Regions from separate parts of the Streptomyces sp. NPDC058662 genome, predicted to be linked through region 2. Evidence: riboswitches for the same ligand, from Rfam matches in the RefSeq annotation. Region 2 holds a riboswitch; the other holds the start of a gene.
The links. Region 2 has a riboswitch for S-adenosylmethionine ahead of ACFWUQ_RS24315 (aminotransferase class V-fold PLP-dependent enzyme). Riboswitches for the same ligand answer to the same signal wherever they lie in the genome.

Region 1 (10,093 bases), on a different contig from region 2:
CGGTGTGGAAGCCGAGCCGGTCCGCCCCGAGCATCCCCCACAGCAGCTGCTCCCGGACGTCGTCCGGCAGCATCCGCATGAACTCGGGGGACGCCCACGGCGTGTGCGTGAAGTGCGCGATCCGCAGGTCCGGCCGCAGCTCGCGCAGCGCGCCCGGGACCAGCGCCAGGTGGTAGTCCTGCACGAGGACGGCCGCGCCCGGCGCCGCCTCCTCGGCGAGGGCCTCGGCGAAGGCGCCGTTGTACGCCACGTACGAGTCCCACTGGCGCCGGAACGCCGCGTCGAAGACCGGCTCGCGCGGGATGTCGTAGAGGTGGTGGTGGGTGAACCAGAGGACCGAGTTCGCGATGCCGTTGTAGGCGTCGTCGTACACCGCGGGATCGATGTCCAGCATCCGGACGCCCGGCTCGGCGACGCCCCGCCGCACCGCCTCCCGGTCCGCCTCCGACAGGGCCGCGCAGATCCACAGGGCGCCTGGTTGCTCCGCGAGCGCGGCGGAGAGCCCCGAGACGAGTCCGCCCCCGCCGCGCCGGGCGGTGAGCGTGCCGTCGGGGTCGAGGGCGTAGGAGAGCGGGCCGCGGTTGGCGGCGACGAGTACCTGAGAAGCCATGCCGCCAACCTAGCCCCGCCCGCGCTCGCTCAAACGTGTGGACGGGGGCGGCCGGGGTCCGGGACCGGCCCGCGCCGCGCTCCGCGGCAGCCGGTTCAGGCCACGCGGCGCACGGCGTACTCCGGGATCCCGCGCATCGGCGGCCGCTCCTCGGTGTCCACCGCGTACGTCCGCGGAACGAACCCGTCCGGACCCCGCTCGAACTGCGTCAGCTCGGGCCGCACCAGGTGTCCGCGCGAGAGCCGCAGCTGCGCCGTGCGGTAGATCGCGGCGGCCATCCGGCCCAGCGCCTGCCCGTCCTGGTGGCGGTGGACCCGTACGCCCACGTCCACCTGGGCCAGCGCGTCCAGACCGACCGTGTGCAGCGCGTCCACGAGCAGGCCCAGCTCGACCCCGTACCCGACGGGGAACGGCAGCCGCTCCAGCAGCGAGCGCCGCACCGCGTACTCGCCGCCCAGCGGCTGGACGAAGCCGGCCAGCAGCGGCCAGTGCAGGTTCAGCAGCGGGCGCGCCACCAGCTCGGTCACCCGGCCGCCCTGGCCCGGGGCGTCGCCCAGCGGGCGGTCGTACATCGCCTTGACGAACTGCACGTCGGGCTCGGTCAGCAGCGGTCCGACGATCCCGGAGACGAAGGAGGCCGAGAAGTCCCGCAGATCGGCGTCGACGAAGCAGACCACGTCCCCGGTGGTGGCCAGCAGCGAGCGCCACAGCACCTCGCCCTTGCCGGGCAGCGCGGGCAGCCTCGGCAGGATCGCGTCACGGCGCACCACGCGGGCGCCGGCCTCCGCCGCGACCTCGGCCGTCCGGTCCGCGGAGCCGGAGTCGACCACCACCAGTTCGTCCACCAGCGGTACGGGCAGGCCCTCGATCAGGTCGCGCCGGATCACCTCGACGATGGCGCCGACCGTCGCCTCCTCGTCGAGCGCGGGCAGCACCACGCTGACCGTCGTGCCCGCCGCCCGTTTCCGGTCGAGCAGCTGGCCGAGCGGTCGGTCGGCGGCGGACCAGGAGCGGTCGGCCAGCCAGCGCTCCACCTCTTCCAGCACTCTCGGTACTCCCTGCGTCGATCCCTTTGGGGTGAAATATGATCCATCTCGCGGTTCGGACGGCTGTCTCAACCATCCGGACCTTCGGTTACAGTCTTGAACAACGCGAAGGGCCACCGCATGTCGGGGGTCCCCGCGCACAAACGCCCGGGAGCGCCGCACAGCGCGCGGCCCGGTGCCATACCGCTCATCCAGAGGGGCAGAGGGACACGGCCCGTTGAAGCCCCGGCAACCCTCCAGTCGGTTCTCGCGTTCGCGTCACGCACGCCAGCGAGGTCCCCGGCTAGGGAAGGTGCCAATTCCGTCTCATGGCGAAGTGCGCCATGGGGAAGATGAGGAGAAAGGGCCTCGCCATCATGGCTGCACAGACTGTCGCCACCTCCGCCGACCTGGATTCTGTCGACCTCGGACCCGCCACCGGCCTCTCCTGTCGCGAGTGCGGTACCCGCTTCGAGCTCGGTCCGATCTTCGCGTGCGCCGAGTGCTTCGGACCGCTGGAAGTCGCCTACGACCTCCCCCTCGGGGACCCCGAGGCGCTGCGCGCCGCGATCGAGGCCGGCCCCGACAACATCTGGCGGTACGCGCCGCTGCTGCCCGTCCCCGCGGACGTGGCCTCCAAGCCGAGCCTTAACCCCGGCTTCACCAAGCTCGTGGACGCGGCCAACCTGGCCAAGGAGCTCGGCGTCACCGGCAAGCTCTACGTCAAGGACGACTCCGGCAACCCGACGCACTCCTTCAAGGACCGCGTCGTGGCCATCGCCGTGGAGGCCGCCCGCGCCTTCGGCTTCACCACCCTGTCCTGCTCCTCCACGGGCAACCTGGCCGGCGCCGTCGGCGCCGCCGCCGCCCGCGCCGGCTTCCGGTCCTGCGTGTTCATCCCGCACGACCTGGAGCAGGGCAAGGTCGTCATGGCCGGCGTGTACGGCGGCGACCTGGTCGGCATCGAGGGCAACTACGACGACGTCAACCGCTTCTGCTCCGAGCTCATCGGCGACCCGCTGGGCGAGGGCTGGGGCTTCGTCAACGTCAACCTGCGCCCGTACTACGGCGAGGGCTCCAAGACCCTGGCGTACGAGATCTGCGAGCAGCTCGGCTGGCGGCTGCCCGACCAGATCGTCATCCCGATCGCGTCGGGCTCGCAGCTGACGAAGATCGACAAGGGACTGCGGGAGCTGGTCGCGCTCGGCCTCGTCGAGGACAAGCCGTACAAGATCTTCGGCGCCCAGGCCGAGGGCTGCTCCCCGGTGTCTACGGCCTTCAAGGCCGGGCACGACGTGGTCCGCCCGCAGAAGCCGAACACCATCGCCAAGTCCCTGGCCATCGGCAACCCGGCGGACGGCCCGTACGTGCTGGACATCGCCCGCCGCACCGGCGGCTTCGTCGAGGACGTCAACGACGAGCAGGTCGTCGAGGCCATCAAGCTCCTCGCGCAGACCGAGGGCATCTTCGCCGAGACGGCGGGCGGGGTGACCGTCGGCGTGACGAAGAAGCTCATCGAGAACGGGCAGCTCGACCCGGCGCTGACCACCGTCGTCCTCAACACCGGTGACGGCCTCAAGACCCTGGAGGCGGTGGCCGCGGACAGCGGCCAGAGCGCCACCATCCGCCCGAGCCTGGACGCCTTCCGCGCCGCCGGCCTGGCCTGAGTACCCTCCCCGCACCCGGAAAGGCAGTAGCGCCATGAGCGTCAACGTCCGCATCCCCACCATCCTGCGCACCTACACCGGCGGCCGGGCCGAGGTCCCCGCCGAGGGCGCCACGCTGGCGGAGGTCATCCAGTCCCTGGAGCAGAGCCACCCGGGCATCGCCGCGCGCGTCCTGGACGACCAGGGCAAGCTGCGCCGCTTCGTGAACGTCTACGTCAACGACGACGACGTGCGCTTCGAGGGCGGGCTGGAGGCGAAGACGCCGGACGGCGCCGGCGTCTCGATCATCCCCGCCGTCGCCGGAGGCTGACCGGCTCCGCGCGGAGGGGTCCGGCCGCCGCGGCCGGATGCCCCGCCTGACACGCGAATCCCTTATTACCCCCTCCGTCAAAAAGCGGAGGGGGTAATTCTGTTTGATTGGGCGCGGTAGAGTTGGGGAAGTCCCCTCCGCTGGACTTGCCCGCCGCATATGAACGGGTCGCGTGAGGGTCGACATCGGGTCAATGTGCAAGCGCGGTATGGGGCTTTGGCGAGATATGCCGGGCCCGAGTTGCCCGGGAAGATGCCAAATTTTCACTCTATTTCAATGTATCTGGGTGTCCAGAATTCTCGTCGGATTGACCTGTTGCAGACAGCACCCGCGCAGATACATTCAGCCTCGGTCGACGCGTTCCGACGCAAGTTCTGACCCGGGATCGCGAAGTGCGTTCCTGCGCAAGGGCCAGTAATAGGGGAGTTAGGCATGGCTCAGGGCACCGTCAAGTGGTTCAACGCGGAGAAGGGCTACGGCTTCATCGCGGTCGACGGTGGTGCGGATGTGTTCGTCCACTACAGCGCCATCCAGATGGACGGGTACCGCACCCTTGAAGAGGGTCAGCGGGTCGAGTTCGAGATCTCGCAGGGCCAGAAGGGTCCGCAGGCGGACATGGTCAAGCTCGCACTCGGCTAGTCCTGGCGCGATCGACCGCCCACGCGTGCACGACGAGGGGCCCACATCCTGGACACGGGATGTGGGCCCCTCGCGCGTCGCGGACCGGTGCGGCGCCCCTCGCGGCCCGTGTGCGGCAGGCGTCCGGGCCCCCGCGCGGCGCGCGGCGCCCACCGGCCATTGCCCGAAGCCGCTTGCACTCGGAGGGGTCGAGTGCTAATCATTGGCGTTAGCACTCTCCTGCTGAGAGTGCTACAAAACGAGGACCGGGTCGGTGAGGCCCGCAGGGTCCGGCGGGAAGGAACCGCCGGGCACGCAGGCCGTCCGTCGCGGGCGCGGGCGCGGTCCGGAGCAATCCACCCCTGTCCGGGAGGACCACTTCAGATGGCCAAGATCATTGCGTTCGACGAGGAGGCCCGGCGCGGCCTTGAGCGTGGGATGAACCAGCTCGCCGACGCCGTCAAGGTCACCCTTGGCCCCAAGGGTCGCAACGTCGTCCTTGAGAAGAAGTGGGGCGCCCCCACGATCACCAACGATGGTGTCTCCATCGCCAAGGAGATCGAGCTTGAGGACCCGTACGAGAAGATCGGCGCCGAGCTGGTCAAGGAAGTCGCCAAGAAGACGGACGACGTAGCGGGCGACGGTACGACCACCGCCACCGTGCTGGCTCAGGCACTCGTTCGCGAGGGCCTGCGCAACGTGGCCGCCGGCGCCAACCCGATGGCCCTCAAGCGTGGTATCGAGAAGGCCGTCGAGGCCGTCTCCGCCGCCCTGCTCGCCCAGGCGAAGGATGTCGAGACCAAGGAGCAGATCGCTTCCACGGCCTCCATCTCCGCCGCCGACACCCAGATCGGCGAGCTCATCGCCGAGGCCATGGACAAGGTCGGCAAGGAAGGCGTCATCACCGTCGAGGAGTCGCAGACCTTCGGTCTGGAGCTTGAGCTCACCGAGGGCATGCGCTTCGACAAGGGCTACATCTCGGCGTACTTCGCCACCGACATGGAGCGCATGGAGTCGTCCCTCGACGACCCGTACATCCTGATCGTCAACTCCAAGATCGGCTCGGTCAAGGACCTGCTGCCGCTCCTGGAGAAGGTCATGCAGTCCGGCAAGCCGCTGCTGATCATCGCCGAGGACGTCGAGGGGGAGGCCCTGTCGACCCTGGTCGTCAACAAGATCCGCGGCACCTTCAAGTCTGTCGCCGTCAAGGCTCCGGGCTTCGGCGACCGCCGCAAGGCCATGCTCGGCGACATCGCCATCCTCACCGGTGGCACCGTCATCTCCGAGGAGGTCGGCCTCAAGCTGGAGAACGCCGGTCTCGACCTGCTGGGCCGCGCCCGCAAGGTCGTCATCACCAAGGACGAGACCACCATCGTCGACGGTGCCGGTGACAGCGACCAGGTCGCCGGTCGCGTGAACCAGATCCGTGCCGAGATCGAGAACTCCGACTCGGACTACGACCGCGAGAAGCTCCAGGAGCGCCTCGCGAAGCTGGCCGGCGGCGTGGCCGTCATCAAGGCCGGTGCCGCGACCGAGGTGGAGCTCAAGGAGCGCAAGCACCGCATCGAGGACGCCGTTCGCAACGCGAAGGCGGCCGTCGAGGAGGGCATCGTCGCCGGTGGCGGCGTGGCCCTGCTGCAGGCCTCCGCGGTCTTCGAGAAGCTGGAGCTCACGGGCGACGAGGCGACCGGCGCCAACGCCGTGCGCCTGGCCCTGGAGGCCCCGCTCAAGCAGATCGCCGTCAACGGCGGCCTTGAGGGCGGCGTCGTCGTCGAGAAGGTGCGCAACCTGCCGATCGGCCACGGCCTGAACGCCGCGACCGGCGAGTACGTCGACATGATCGCCGAGGGCATCATCGACCCGGCGAAGGTCACGCGCTCCGCGCTGCAGAACGCCGCGTCGATCGCCGCGCTGTTCCTGACGACCGAGGCCGTCATCGCCGACAAGCCCGAGAAGGCCGGTGCCCCCGCGGGCGGCGGCATGCCGGGTGGTGACATGGACTTCTGATCGGCCCCTGGCTGATCGGCTGTTCTCGAACGAGGGCGGCACCCCTGCCGGGGTGCCGCCCTCGGGCGTTCCCGCGGCCCGGCGACGCCCGGGAGGACCGCCCGGTGGGCGGGACGGGGCGGCGGGGGGCCGGGGGGTTTGGTTGACTCGGGGTATGAGCGAGAGCAGTGCACTGTTCGTCAAGATCTGCGGCCTCCGGACCGCCCGCGACGTCGACGCGGCCGTCGGCGCCGGGGCGGACGCCGTCGGGTTCGTCTTCGCCCCCGGCAGCCCGCGGACCGTCGGCGCCGCCGAGGCGCGGGAGCTGGCCGGGCGGGTGCCGGACGGGGTGCTGACCGTCGGGGTGTTCCGGGGGCAGCCCCTCGCGGAGGTCCGGCGGCTCACCGAGGAGAGCGGGGTCCGGGCCGTGCAGCTGCACGGCGACGAGGGGCCCGAGTACTACGGGGACCTGCGCGCGCCGGGCCGGACGCTGCTGCGGGCCACGGCCGAGCCGGTGGAGCGCTGCGGGGAGTACGGGGAGGACCTGCTGCTGCTCGACGCCCCCGACCCGGGGTCGGGCAAGCCGTGGAACTGGGGTTCGGCGCGGTTCACGGCGCCGCAGGGCCGGTGGCTGCTGGCGGGCGGGCTGACCCCGGCCAACATCCGGGAGGCCGTCCTGGTCACCGGGGCGTGGGGCGTGGACGTGTCCAGCGGGGTGGAGCGGGAGCGCGGGGTGAAGTCGCCGGAGCTGATCCGGGCGTTCGTCGAGGCGGCCCGGGGCCGCTAGTGCTCTGACCGGAGAGGTTCACCGGGCCCCTTGCGGAACGGGGCCCGTTCCGGAGCCGGGCCGGTTCCGTCGTCCGGCCCGTTCCGGGCCCGGCGCGGGCCCGGAACGAAGCGGTCCGGGAGAGACGATCTAGCAGACCTGGAGGGCGTCGGCCTTGTCGTTGGCCCAGCCGCCGACGTTGGAGCTGGACGAGGGGGCCGTGGAGGCCCACAGCTGCTCCCAGTGCCCGACCCAGTTGTAGACACGGGTCACCGCCCCGCGGGACTGGTTGTTGTGCCAGGAGGTGGCCCGGTCCTGGAAGCCCCAGTTACTCAGCTGCTCGAAGTTGCAGTCGGACCAGGTCAGCCGGCGGCCGTTGTACTGGTCGTGCTCGTACAGGCAGGTCCACAGGTACGAGCAGTTCGGTGAACCGAGCGCCGCGGCGGGCTCGTTCACGGCGCGCGCCCTCGTCTCGCCCGGCAGCGGCCAGGTCATGACCGCCTTGCCGTCGCGCCAGGCGACCTGGTTGACGGCTATCTGCTTCCCTCCCGGGGTCAGCGCCATCTGCCGGTCCATCCGCTGCTGCAGGGCGGCCACGTCACCCTTGCTCAGGCCCGCCTGGGCGGCCTGGGCGGCGATGGTCTGCCCCAGCGTCGACTGGGCGGAGGAGGTGCCGGCCAGTCCGACGGCGGCCAGGATGCCGGCCGCGGCGGTGGCCGCGATCTTCACAGTCGTGCGCACAGGAATCATGTCCCCTCATCGTCACGAGAGCCCGGTGTCCCGGGCGACGCACACGCTAGGGCCCGCCGCCCCCCGCACCCCAGGCACCTGCCGGACAGATGCCCCCTTGCGCGGGTACGCGGATGCGTGCCGGGGGTGTCGCGGCAGGTGGTCGGGATCGTGAAGCCGGCATTCCGTGCGGGGGGCCGGGGGAGGGCGGGAGTCCGCGGCGGTAATGAGTCAATCTGCCGTGCGCCACTCACATTGGGCTATGCCGCGGGAATGGTCCGGACCGGTTCGAGCGCGGAGCCGGTGCCGTCCGCCTCGACGGAGTGGACGACGGAGGTCGTCGCCCGGAGGTCCGCCACCTGCTCCGGCGAGAGCTGCGCGGCGAAGCCGTTCAGGGCGTCGCGGTAGACGTGCAGCGGCGTGATCCCGTAGGCGGCGGCGACGGCGCCCGGGTCGAGGTCCGGGCGGACGGTGACGATGTACGTGGGATGGTCGGCCGCCGGGGCCGCCGCCTGTGCCGCGGGTACGGGTACCGGTACGGCAGCGGCCGCGGCGGGCAGGGCGGCCGCGGCGGCCAGGGCGGCGGCGGCCAGGGGCAGGGCGGCTCGGCTCAGTCGGGTGCGCATGCGGCGAGGGCATCACGCCGTGCTGGGCCGGTCAACGACGTCCGGGGGTGTGGCGGGTGCACGCGCAGCGCACCCGCCGCGCGCCCCCTGAGGTGGCGCAGGACCGTACGGGTGATCTTGACGGCCGGCCCGCGGCGGCCCGGACCGGGGGCGTGGCCGCGCCGCACCGGGGGACAACCCTTTCCGCGGCCGGTACGGCAGGGGCGATCCACGGGAAGGCCCGGGCCCGACCGGGCAGGGCGCCTGGTTCAACCCGCTTCGACGTGGCACCGATGGAGGTGAGGGCCGCCCCGGAAGCACATGGTGCCGCGGGGGCGGCCTGCCCGCACCGACCCCCACGCCGACCCCCACCCGTCAGGGAGTTCCTCCATGCGCCTGCTCGCACGCCTGGTCGCCGCCGCCCTCCTCACCGCCACCCCGGTAGCGGCCGGCGCGGCCTCCGCCGCCGCCCCGGAGCCCACCCCGGCTCCGCTGCTGACCTCAGCGAACGCGCTGCCCGGCAGATACATCGTGACGCTGGAGAAGGGGGTGGACGCCGCGGAGGCGGCGGAGAGGCTGGGCCTGAAGCCGTCGTTCGTCTACACGTCGGCACTGAACGGCTTCGCGGTCCCGCTGACGCCGCTCCAGCTCACGGTCGTCCGCAACAGCCTCGGGGTGAAGGTGGTCGAGCAGGACGCCAGGGTCCAAGCGGCTCCGGCACGGGGCGCGGCGGGCGCGCTGCGCGCGCCGTCGAACTCGTGGGGCCAGGACCGGATCGACCAGCAGCGACTGCCGCTCGACAACAGCTACACCACGGAGGGCAACGGCGCCGGGGTGACGGCGTACATCCTCGACACCGGCATCGAATACGCGCACGACGAGTTCGGTACGCGCGCCACCTTCGGCTTCGACGCCGTCAACGACGGGCGCAACGGCGCGGACTGCAACGGCCACGGCACGCATGTCGCCGGCACGGTGGCGGGCAGGACCTACGGAGTCGCGAAGAAGGCGAACGTGGTCAGTGTCCGGGTCCTCGGCTGCGAGGGTGCGGGCGAGTTCTCGGGGATCATCGCGGGGCTGGACTGGGTGGCCAGGAACGCCAAGCAGCCGGCCGTCCTGAACGGCTCCCTGGGCGGGGACAAGTCGGAGGCCGTCAACAACGCCGCGAACGCCGTGACCGACGCGGGCGTCCTGCCGGTCGTCGCGGCGGGCAACGACGCGAAGGACGCCTGCCTCGTCTCACCGGCCTCCGCGACCAAGGTGGTGACGGTGGCGGCGTCCAACCAGTGGGACGAGGAGTCCAGCTTCTCCAACTACGGCGCGTGCACTTCCCTCTACGCCCCTGGTGAGGCCATCGTCTCCGCGAAGCTCGGCGGCGGATCCGTCGCCCTGAGCGGCACCTCCATGGCCGCGCCGCACGTCGCCGGGGTCGCCGCCCTCTACAAGGCCAAGAACCCGCAGGCGGCCCCGGAGGACATCGTCGCGTTCCTGGAGGAGGAGACCACCAAGGACGTCCTGAGCAGCATCGGCGTAGGCAGTTCGAACAAGCTGCTGTACACCGGCGGACTCTGACCCCTCAGAGCGCCGCGACGAAGGTCGCCCAGGCCCGTGCGTGGAACACCACGTGCGGGCCTCCGGGCTGCTTGGAGTCCCTCACGGGGACGAGGCCGGGGTGGCCGTCGGCCACTTCGAGGCAGTCGCCACCAGTGCCGTCGCTGTAGGTGGACTTGCGCCAAGTGGCCATCTCCAGGCAGTTGCCGCCGTCGCCGCCGCTGTA
Region 2 (10,093 bases):
GTCCACTGGGCCCGCACCCTGATGTCCGACGTGGAGGTCGCCGACGAGCGCCACCCGATCGCCGCTCCGCCGGAGGTCAAGGCGCGGGTCATGCAGGACTTCGCCGACGGGGCGAACGAGTCCGGCATCGGCCGCCGGCCGCTGATCCGCAACACGATGCTCGGCGCGATGGCCCTGGTCCCGCTCTCCGGCGTCATGCTGCTGCGCGACCTGGGCCCGCTGCCCGAGGACAAGCTGCGCAAGACCCTGTGGGCCAAGGGCAAGCTGCTCATCAACCAGAACACGATGGAGCCGCTGCGTCCCGAGGACATCGTGGTCGGCTCGCTGACCTTCGCCAAGCCCGAGGGCCTGGAGGAGGACGCGCACGACTACATGTCCCAGATCGCCAAGGCCGCCCTGATGATCGTCCGCATCCAGCCGGACGACATCAAGGACAAGCGGGAGCTGGAGTGGTCCCACGACGGCATCGTGGCGTACTCCAAGATCTGCACCCACGTCGGCTGTCCGATCAGCCTGTACGAGCAGCAGACGCACCACGTGCTCTGCCCGTGCCACCAGTCCACCTTCGACCTCTCCGACGGCGCCCGTGTCATCTTCGGCCCGGCTGGTCACGCCCTTCCGCAGCTGCGGATCGGTGTGAATGACGAAGGCTTCCTCGAAGCGCTCGGCGACTTCGAAGAGCCCGTCGGTCCTGCATTCTGGGAGCGCGGATGAGCACTGCCACCACCAATTCATCAGCGCCCGGCGCGCCGGGCGACACGGCGCGCAAGGCGCCGGCCGGCGAGCGCGTAGCGGACTGGGCGGACGGCCGCCTGGGCATCTACAGCCTGGCCAAGTCCAACATGCGCAAGATCTTCCCGGACCACTGGTCCTTCATGCTGGGTGAGATCTGCCTGTACAGCTTCATCATCATCATCCTCACGGGTGTGTACCTGACGCTGTTCTTCCACCCGAGCATGAACGAGGTCGTGTACCACGGCTCGTACGTGCCGATGCAGGGTGTCCGGATGTCCGAGGCCTTCGCCTCGACACTGAACATCAGCTTCGACGTCCGCGGCGGCCTGCTCATCCGGCAGATCCACCACTGGGCGGCACTGATCTTCGTCGCGGCGATGATGGTGCACATGATGCGCGTCTTCTTCACCGGCGCGTTCCGCAAGCCCCGCGAGATCAACTGGGTCTTCGGCTTCCTGCTGCTGGTCCTCGGCATGTTCACCGGTTTCACCGGCTACTCGCTGCCCGACGACCTGCTCTCGGGCACCGGTGTCCGCTTCATGCAGGGCGCGATCCTGTCCGTGCCGGTCGTCGGCACGTACCTGTCGATGTTCCTGTTCGGCGGGGAGTTCCCCGGCCACGACTTCGTGGCCCGGTTCTACTCGATCCACATCCTGCTGCTGCCCGGCATCATGATGGGCCTGCTGGTGGCCCACCTGATCCTGGTCTTCTACCACAAGCACACCCAGTTCCCGGGTCCCGGCAAGACGAACAACAACGTCGTCGGCATGCCGCTGCTCCCGGTGTACATGGCGAAGGCCGGCGGCTTCTTCTTCCTGGTCTTCGGCATCATCGCGGCCATCGCGGGCATCGCCTCGATCAACCCGATCTGGGCCCTCGGACCGTACGTCCCGGACCACGTGTCCACGGGCGCGCAGCCGGACTGGTACATGGGCTTCTCCGAGGGCCTCATCCGGGCGATGCCCGGCTGGGAGATCAACCTCTGGGGCCACACGCTCGTCCTGGGCGTGTTCGTACCGCTGGTGATCTTCCCGCTGGTGCTGGCCGCGATCGCGGTGTACCCGTTCATCGAGTCCTGGGTCACCGGCGACAAGCGCGAGCACCACATCCTGGACCGCCCGCGCAACGTCCCGACCCGTACCGCCTTCGGTGTGGCCTGGCTGACCTGGTACGTCATCCTGCTGATCGCCGGTGGAAACGACATGTTCGCGCAGTACTTCCACCTGTCGATCAACTCGATCACCTGGTTCGCCCGGATCGGCTTCTTCATCGGCCCGGTCATCGCCTTCGTCATCACCAAGCGGATCTGCCTCGGCCTCCAGCGCCGGGACCGGGACAAGGTGCTGCACGGCCGCGAGACCGGCATCATCAAGCGCCTGCCGCACGGTGAGTTCGTCGAGATCCACGAGCCGCTCCCGCAGGGCCAGCTGCACACGCTGACCCAGCACGAGCAGTACAAGCCGGTCGAGATCGGCCCGACGGTCGACGAGAACGGTGTCGAGCGCAAGGTGAAGCTCACCGAGAAGCTGCGGGCGAAGCTCAGCAAGGGCTACTACGCCGAGGACAGCCAGATTCCGAAGCCCACGGTGGAGGAGTACAAGGAGATCCAGAGCGGCCACGGCCACCACTGATCCGTTCGAGGGACTGATTCCGGTCAGTCCTGGTGTTGCCACGGCGAGAGCCCCGTCCAGGGTCTGGACGGGGCTCTTTGCCGTCCCCCGGGGCTGGATAGGCTGGAGCCCTTCCCATTCGACGTGGGCGGCGCAGACGGGGGCAGCCCCCACCAGCAGCAGGAGCGGACCATGGACGTTGTGACCCCGGCAGGCGGCGACAGCGTGGCGGCCCGCGGCTGGCCGGGCCTCCTCGACGCCCTGCTGACCGGCCGGGACCTGCGCGCCGAGGACACCGCCTGGGCCATGGACAAGATCATGCGCGGGGAGGCCACCGACGCCCAGATCGCCGGGTTCGCGGTCGCCCTGCGCGCCAAGGGCGAGACCGTGGCGGAGATCAACGGCCTCGTCCGGACCATGTACGACCACGCCAACCTGATCGAGGTACCGGGCCGGACGGTGGACATCGTCGGCACCGGCGGCGACGGGGCCAAGACCGTCAACATCTCGACGATGTCGGCGATCGTGGTGGCCGGTACGGGCGCCAAGGTGGTCAAGCACGGCAACCGGGCCGCGTCCTCGGCGAGCGGGGCCTCGGACGTCCTGGAGAAGCTCGGCGTCAACCTCGACCTCACCCCGGCCCGGGTCGCCGAGGTCGCGGAGGAGGCCGGTATCACCTTCTGCTTCGCGGTGAAGTTCCACCCGGCGCTGCGCCATGTGGCCGGCGCCCGCAAGGAGCTGGGCATCCGGACCACCTTCAACTTCCTGGGCCCGCTGACCAACCCCGCCCGGGTACGGGCCCAGGCGACCGGTGTGGCCGATGCCAGGGTGGCCCCCATCATGGCGGGGGTGCTCGCCGAGCGCGGCTCCTCCGCGCTGGTCTTCCGGGGCGACGACGGCCTCGACGAACTCACCACCACCGCCACCTCGCGCGTCTGGTGGGTCCGCGACGGCAGGGTCGCGGAGCAGGCCTTCGACCCCCGCGACGTGGGAGTGCCCCTCGTCGACGTGGCGGCGCTGCGCGGCGCGGACGCCTCGTACAACGCGGACGTGGCCCGCCGCCTGCTGGCCGGCGAGACCGGCCCCGTGCGCGACGCGGTACTGCTGAACGCGGCGGCGGCGCTCGTGGCCCTGGACCCGGGCGAGGGCGCGCTGGAGGAGCAGATCGCCGCCGGCATCACCCGGGCGGCGGAGGCGGTCGACTCGGGCGCGGCCCGCGCCGCGCTGGAGCGGTGGGTGGCGGCCAGCAACGCCTGATCCCGTACGGCGGTTTCGAGTCAAGACCCCGGTCCGCCATGCGGACCGGGGTCTTGCGTCGGCGGGATCTTGTGGCAGGATGCAGACCAGGTCACGAGTGACAGCGTTTAGGCCCCGGCTTGCTGTCCGGCAACCCTCCTTCCGTGGCGGGGTGCCCCGGGTGATGACCAGGCCGTAGGCAGCGAGGTCTACGGCAAGCGCGGATCCCTCGAATCCAGGGGTCCTGGTCTGTCGAGGAGCGTTTTCCGTGAGCAAGCGAATGCGATAGGGCGACTCCGCCCCTTCTTCACCCCCGGATCAGGGCCGCCGCTTCCGTGCGCCCCGCCCGATTCCGGGGCACTCCCCGTACCCCGGACGGCCGCAGAGCCGTACCCGCGTACGGGCACACCGAAGCCATTCACCCCTGCCTGCCGGGAGATTCCGCCATGTCCGCATTCCTGAACGCCGCCCCCGCCGTCCCGAGCGCCGACGCCACCGCCACCGCTGTCGACCCCGCCCGCGCCGAGCCGCTCGCGGTCCTCGGCCGGGACGTCACCGTGCCGCTCGTCACCGGCGGCGAGGTCACCTACGCCGCCCTGGACTACGCGGCCAGCGCCCCCGCCCTGCAGCGGGTCTGGGACGACGTGGCCGCGTACGCCCCCTACTACGGCAGCGTGCACCGCGGCGCCGGGTACCTCTCGCAGCTCTCCACCGACCTCTTCGAGCAGAGCCGCGCCGCGGTCGCCGAGTTCCTCGACTGCCGCCCCGCCGACCAGGTGGTCTTCACGCGCTCCACCACCGACTCGCTCAACCTGCTCGCCGCCGTGCTGCCCGCCGACTGCCAGGTCTTCGTCTTCGAGACCGAGCACCACGCCTCGCTGCTGCCCTGGTCCGACGCCCGGGTCACGTACCTCGACGCCCCGCGCACCCCGGCCGAGGCGGTGGCCCTGCTGGAGCGGGCCCTCGCCGACCGCGAGCCGTACGGCCCGGCGCTGGTGTGCGTCACCGGGGCCTCCAACGTCACCGGCGAGCTGTGGCCGGTCCGCGAACTGGCCGCCGCCGCGCACGCCCACGGCGCGCGGATCGTGCTGGACGCCGCCCAGTTGGCCCCGCACCACCCCGTCTCGGTACGGGAGCTGGACGTCGACTGGGTCGCCTTCTCCGGCCACAAGCTGTACGCGCCCTTCGGCTCGGGCGTCCTGGCCGGCCGCGCCGACTGGCTCCAGGAGGCCGCGCCGTACCTCGCGGGCGGCGGCGCCTCCCGCACGGTGGCCCGGCGCGAGGACGGCGGCGTGGACGTCGAGTGGCACACCACCGCCGCCCGCCACGAGGCCGGCTCCCCGAACGTCATCGGCGTGTACGCGATCGCCTCCGCCTGCCGCGCCCTGAGCGAGGCCGGCTTCGAGGGGCTCGTCGCCCGCGAGCGCCGCCTCATCGCCGCGGTCCGCGAGGGCCTCGCGGAGGTCCCCGAGGTCCGGGTGCTGTCCCTGTTCGGGGACGACGCCCCGCGGGTGGGCGTCATCTCCTTCGTGGTGGACGGCTGGAACAGCTCCCACTTCGCGGCCGCCCTGTCCGCCGAGTACGGGATCGGTGTCCGCGACGGCCTGTTCTGCGCCCACCCGCTCGTCCGCACCCTGCTGGGCGGCGAGACCCAGGAGCCGGGGGCGTGCGGCGCCCCCGAGGCGGCCCCGGGCGAGCGCTCGCTGAACGCCATCCGCGTCAGCTTCGGAGCGGGCACCCCGGACGAGCACGTGGAGCGCTTCGTGCGCGCGGTGCGCGAACTCGTCACGGACGGCGCCCGGTGGCAGTACCGCACGGAGGAGGGCCGCTGCGTCCCCGCCGTCTGACGGGGCGCGGGGCCGGCCCGAGCCCGGGCCCGGCGGGGGAAGGTCCTACGCGTCCAGGCCGATCGCGAAGGCGGCTTCGAGGTCGTGCTGGGAGTAGGTGCGGAACGCCACGTGGGTGTCCGTCGCCTCGACGCCCGGGATCTTGCTGATGCTGCCCGGGATGATGTCCGCGAGGTTCTCGTGGCGGGCCACGCGGACCAGGGCGATCAGGTCGTACGTACCGGTGACGGAGTACACCTCGCTGACGCTGTCCAGCGCGGCGATCGACTCGGCGATCTCGGGGATGCGGTCCACGCTGGTCTTGATGAGCACGATCGCGGTGATCACGGCTGGCTGTCTCCCTCGGTGGCCGTCGCTGGTCGCCTCACTCTAGTCGTACCGCGATAGCGCACCCACGCGTAGAGGAAGCCCGTCGAGAAGCCCACCAGGTGGGCCAGATAGGCCACTCCCGGGCCGCTTCCCGCGCGGTGCGCCGCCACCCCCTGGAGGGCGAACCAGAACAGCAGCACCATCCAGGCGGGGAACCGCAGCGGCAAGAAGAACAGGAACGGGAACAGGCTCGTCACCCTGGCGCTCGGCAGCAGGAAGAGGAAGGCGCCGAGCACCGCCGAGATGGCCCCGGACGCCCCGACCAGCGTCTGCGCGGACCCGGCGTTGGCCGCCGCGTACGAGGTCATGGCCACGTAGCCCGCGCAGAGGTAGAAGCCGAGGAACGCCGGACGGCCCATCCGCGCCTCGGCCATCGCGCCGAAGACGTGGAGGAAGAGCATGTTCCCCAGCAGGTGCAGCCAGCTGCCGTGCACGAACAGCGCGGTCAGCGGGGTCAGCCAGGCCCGCGGCCCGCCCGTGAACAGCTCCTCCGGGACCACGCCCCAGCGCCGGAAGTACGCGGTCCCGGCGGCCAGCAGCCCGTCGCCCGTCCCGTAGCCCGGATTCAGCCCCGAGGCCGGCCCCAGGACGAACACCGCGGCGCAGCCCGCGATCAGCGCGTGGGTGACCACCGTCCCCCGGGCAGCCTCGCGCACGGCCCGCCACCTTACGATCATGCGACAGAGCATGACTCAAGCGGACCCACCTGAGGCGGTGGCAGGCCGTAGGGTTACGAGCTGCGGTCGCGGAGCGACGCGGGCGGCCGCAGGGACGGCTTTAATTGAAAGAGCTACGAAGGAGAGAGCGGCCTGATGACGGTTCCCCTGCCGACCGACACCACCCGGTGGCGTTGCACCCTGTGCGGCAACCTCACGCGCTTCGACGTCACCCGTTCGTCGAAGGTCGTGGAGTACGTCCACCTGGACCTCGCCGGGGAGCCCAAGGTCGAGGAGCGCGAGGTGGTCAATGAGACCATCGAGTCGGTCCGCTGCCGGTGGTGCAACGCGGTGGACCAGATCGAGCTCGTGGACAGGCCGGGCGCGGACTCCTGACGGAGGCGTACCCACAGGAAGATCACGGTAGGGGTGACGGATTGTGGAGCCAGCAAGCGGTGCCGAGCCGGCCGACGCGGCCGGCGACGCCGCCGAGGTGCTCGACCGCCCGCTGCCGGAAGGCGTGCGGCGCCGGGTCGTCGCGCTCGTCTCGGACGCCTTCGGCGGACTGACGGTCGCGGACCTGCCGGCGCAGCTGCGCCAGTACGCCCGGTTCACCCCGACCCGGCGCGCCAAGTTCGCCGGGAACGCCATGGCCGCCGCGGTCGAGACCGACTCCGTGTTCCGGGGCAGGGTCGCCGAGAAGCTCCGCGAGGCGCAGGCGGACCTGGCCGGGGCGCTGGAGGCCGGCGCACCGCCCGCCGCCGCGGATCCGCTGGACGTGGCGGCCGCGGCGTACGTCCTGCGCCCGGCCGGCTGGGTCAAGCTGGTGGCGGCCGCCGGCGAGGAGGCGCAGCGCGCCGACGCCGAGCGGGTCGGTGAGGAGACCCGGCGCGAGCTGGACCGGCTCCGCGAGGAGCTGGCGCACGTACGGGACCTCCAGCGGGCCGGCGGGGACCAGGTCCGCACCGAACTGGACGCGGCCCGCAAGGAAGCGGAATCGCTGCACCGCAAGCTGCGCAGCGCCCTCAGCGACGTCAAGCGCGGCGAGGCCGCCCTGCGCAAGGTGAACGCCGAGATCGACGGCATCCGCGGCGAGGCCGCCACCCGCGTGGCCGCCGCCGAGAGCGAGAACCGGCGGCTCAAGTCCCGGCTCGCGGAGGTGGAGACGGCGCTGGAGACCTCGCGCCGGGCCACCCGCGAGGGGCGCAGCATCGAGGACATGCGGCTGAGGCTGCTGCTGGACACCGTGCTGGACGCGGCGGCCGGACTGCGCCGCGAACTGGCGCTGCCCCCGGTCTCCACCCGGCCCGCGGACACCGTGGAGGCCGTGGAGCCGGGGCGCATGACGCCGAAGGACATCGCGGCGCGCGCCCTGTCGGAGACCGATCCGGCCCTGCTGGACCAGCTGCTGGCGCTGCCCCAGGCGCACCTGGTGGTCGACGGGTACAACGTGACGAAGACCGGCTATCCGACGATGCCGCTGGAGAAGCAGCGGCTGCGGCTGCTGGGGGGACTGTCGATGCTGGCCGCCCAGACGGGTGCGGAGATGACCTGTGTCTTCGACGGGGCGGAACTGGCCGCCCCGGTGCTGCTCGCGCCGCCGCGCGGGGTGCGCGTGCTGTTCTCGAAGGCCGGTGTGACCGCGGACGAGCTGATCCGCCAGCTGGTGCGCGCCGAACCGCCGGGCCGCCCGGTGGTCGTGGTCTCCACGGACCGGGAGGTCGCCGACGGGGTGGCCAAGTCCGGTGCACGCCCCGTCGCGTCCGCCTTGCTCCTGAAGCGGCTTTCGCGCGTTTCGTAACTCCTGGTCCCTATGCCGGAATTGGTGGAGCTCGGGACGAACGCACTGTCAAGTGCCCTGCACACAGCGTGCGCCGCAGGTAAAGAAGCCGGTCGGGGGCGAAGTTTTTGCCCGGCAGGATTTGAACTGATCACAGCGGGGTCACTAAGGTCTGCTCAAACCTTCGTGCGGTAGATCACTCATTCGGGGTGGCAGCGGAGGTGCTGCCGAGGTGCGTTATTTCGGCGGCTACAGGAAGAAGGAGCTCGCCTTCGTGGCGTCCCACCGTCGACCCAAGCAGCCGAACCGCGCTCGTGTGACCGTCCTGACCGCCACCGCGGCGGCGGCCGTCGCCCTCTCCGCCCACGGAGCCAGTGCCGCGCCGGCCAAGCCGGGCAAGGACGAGGTCAAGGCCCAGGTCGACGCGCTCTACGAAGAGGCGGAGCAGGCCACCGAGAAGTACAACGGGGCCGAGGAACGCCAGGAGAAGCTCGAAAAGGAGATCGGGCAGCTCCAGGACCAGGTCGCGCGCGGCCAGGGCGACCTCAACGAGCTGCGCAGCACGCTCGGTTCGATGGCCAGCGCCCAGTACCGCAACGGCGGCATCGACCAGTCCCTCGCGCTCTTCCTCTCCGAGGACCCGGACAGCTACCTCGAAAAGGCCTCCTCGCTGGAGCACTTGAGCGGCAAGCAGGTCGAGGCGGTCCAGAAGATCCAGGCCAAGCAGCGCACCCTCGCGCAGCAGCGCCAGGAAGCGGCCGGCAAGCTCGCGGACCTGGACGCCACCCGCAAGGAGCTCGGCGAGAAGAAGAAGGTCTCCAAGGAGAAGCTCGCCCAGGCCCAGGCCCTGCTCAACACCCTGACCGCGCAGGAGCGCGCGCAGCTCAAGGACGAGGAGGCGCGCGCCAGCCGCGCCGACGGCCAGCGCGTCGACCTCGGCAACGAGAAGCCCTCCGGCCGCGCCGGCGCCGCTCTCGCGGCCGCCAAGACCAAGGTCGGCAGCCCGTACATATCCGGCAACGAGGGCCCCACCTCCTTCGACTGCTCCGGGCTGACCCAGTGGGCCTACAAGCAGGCCGGCATCGGCATCACCCGGACCACGTGGACCCAGGCCAAGGAGGGCACCCGCATCAGCCGGAGCCAGCTCCAGCCCGGTGACCTCGTGTTCTTCTACGGCGACCTGCACCACGTGGGCCTGTACGCGGGCAACAACATGACGCTGCACGCCGCCAATCCGCGCGGTGGCGTCAAGTACGAGTCGATGGACAACATGCCGTTCCAGTTCGGCGTCCGCATCTAGGTCCGCCTCCGAGCCCGTCTCCGGGTAGGGACGCGCCGCGCACCGCCCATCCGGGCGAATTCCACGGCCGCCCCGCGACCGCACGCCCCGCCGGTGACCTGCGTCTCCTGCGGGGCGTCGCCGTGCGTGCCCGCCGACGGTCGTTGGTCGGTGCCCGGCGGCGCCGCTACTGTCTGCCAGCGCGGAACCCGGCACACGGCCGTCCACGGGGGGCGGACCCGGGCCCCGCCCAGCGGAAGGGAGCGGTTTCACGTGGCGTCCCATCGCCGGTCCGGGCTCAGCGGCCCCGACCGGAACACGAAGGTCACCGTCCTCACCGCCGCCGTGGCCACGGCCGCGGTCGCCATGGCGGGAGCGCCCGCGAGCGCGGCTCCCGGACTGCCGTACGAGCCCGGCGCGGGGGCCGCGTCCGGGGCCCGGGCCCAGGTCGACCGGCTCTTCGAGGAGGCCGAGCAGGCCACCGAGCGCTTCAACGAGGCGGGCGAGAAGGCCGACCGGCTGCGCGCCGAGATCAGCCGGGCCCAGGACGTGGTGGCACGCGGCCAGGAGCGCATCAACAC

Region 1: it holds a riboswitch for S-adenosylmethionine, as region 2 does, so the genes downstream of both, thrC (threonine synthase) here and ACFWUQ_RS24315 (aminotransferase class V-fold PLP-dependent enzyme) in region 2, are expected to answer to the same signal.

Annotation. Positions count from the first base shown of each region.
Region 1 is NZ_JBHXRU010000067.1:14,191-24,283, forward strand. It holds gene ACFWUQ_RS21890 (trehalose-6-phosphate synthase) at 1-610, opposite strand, end outside; gene ACFWUQ_RS21895 (glucosyl-3-phosphoglycerate synthase) at 706-1,656, opposite strand; SAM riboswitch class I at 1,841-1,995, shown strand; gene thrC (threonine synthase) at 2,013-3,302, shown strand; gene ACFWUQ_RS21905 (MoaD/ThiS family protein) at 3,337-3,612, shown strand; gene ACFWUQ_RS21910 (cold-shock protein) at 4,045-4,251, shown strand; gene groL (chaperonin GroEL) at 4,615-6,237, shown strand; gene ACFWUQ_RS21920 (phosphoribosylanthranilate isomerase) at 6,392-7,003, shown strand; gene ACFWUQ_RS21925 (peptidase inhibitor family I36 protein) at 7,133-7,723, opposite strand; gene ACFWUQ_RS21930 (protease inhibitor I9 family protein) at 7,972-8,337, opposite strand; gene ACFWUQ_RS21935 (S8 family serine peptidase) at 8,707-9,888, shown strand; gene ACFWUQ_RS21940 (DUF397 domain-containing protein) at 9,893-10,093, opposite strand, start outside.
Region 2 is NZ_JBHXRU010000083.1:6,950-17,042, reverse strand. It holds gene ACFWUQ_RS24330 (Rieske 2Fe-2S domain-containing protein) at 1-714, shown strand, start outside; gene ACFWUQ_RS24325 (cytochrome bc complex cytochrome b subunit) at 711-2,366, shown strand; gene trpD (anthranilate phosphoribosyltransferase) at 2,538-3,602, shown strand; SAM riboswitch class IV at 3,692-3,808, shown strand; gene ACFWUQ_RS24315 (aminotransferase class V-fold PLP-dependent enzyme) at 4,028-5,428, shown strand; gene ACFWUQ_RS24310 (Lrp/AsnC ligand binding domain-containing protein) at 5,474-5,755, opposite strand; gene ACFWUQ_RS24305 (rhomboid family intramembrane serine protease) at 5,752-6,486, opposite strand; gene ACFWUQ_RS24300 (hypothetical protein) at 6,610-6,849, shown strand; gene ACFWUQ_RS24295 (NYN domain-containing protein) at 6,890-8,254, shown strand; gene ACFWUQ_RS24290 (NlpC/P60 family protein) at 8,508-9,533, shown strand; gene ACFWUQ_RS24285 (NlpC/P60 family protein) at 9,786-10,093, shown strand, end outside.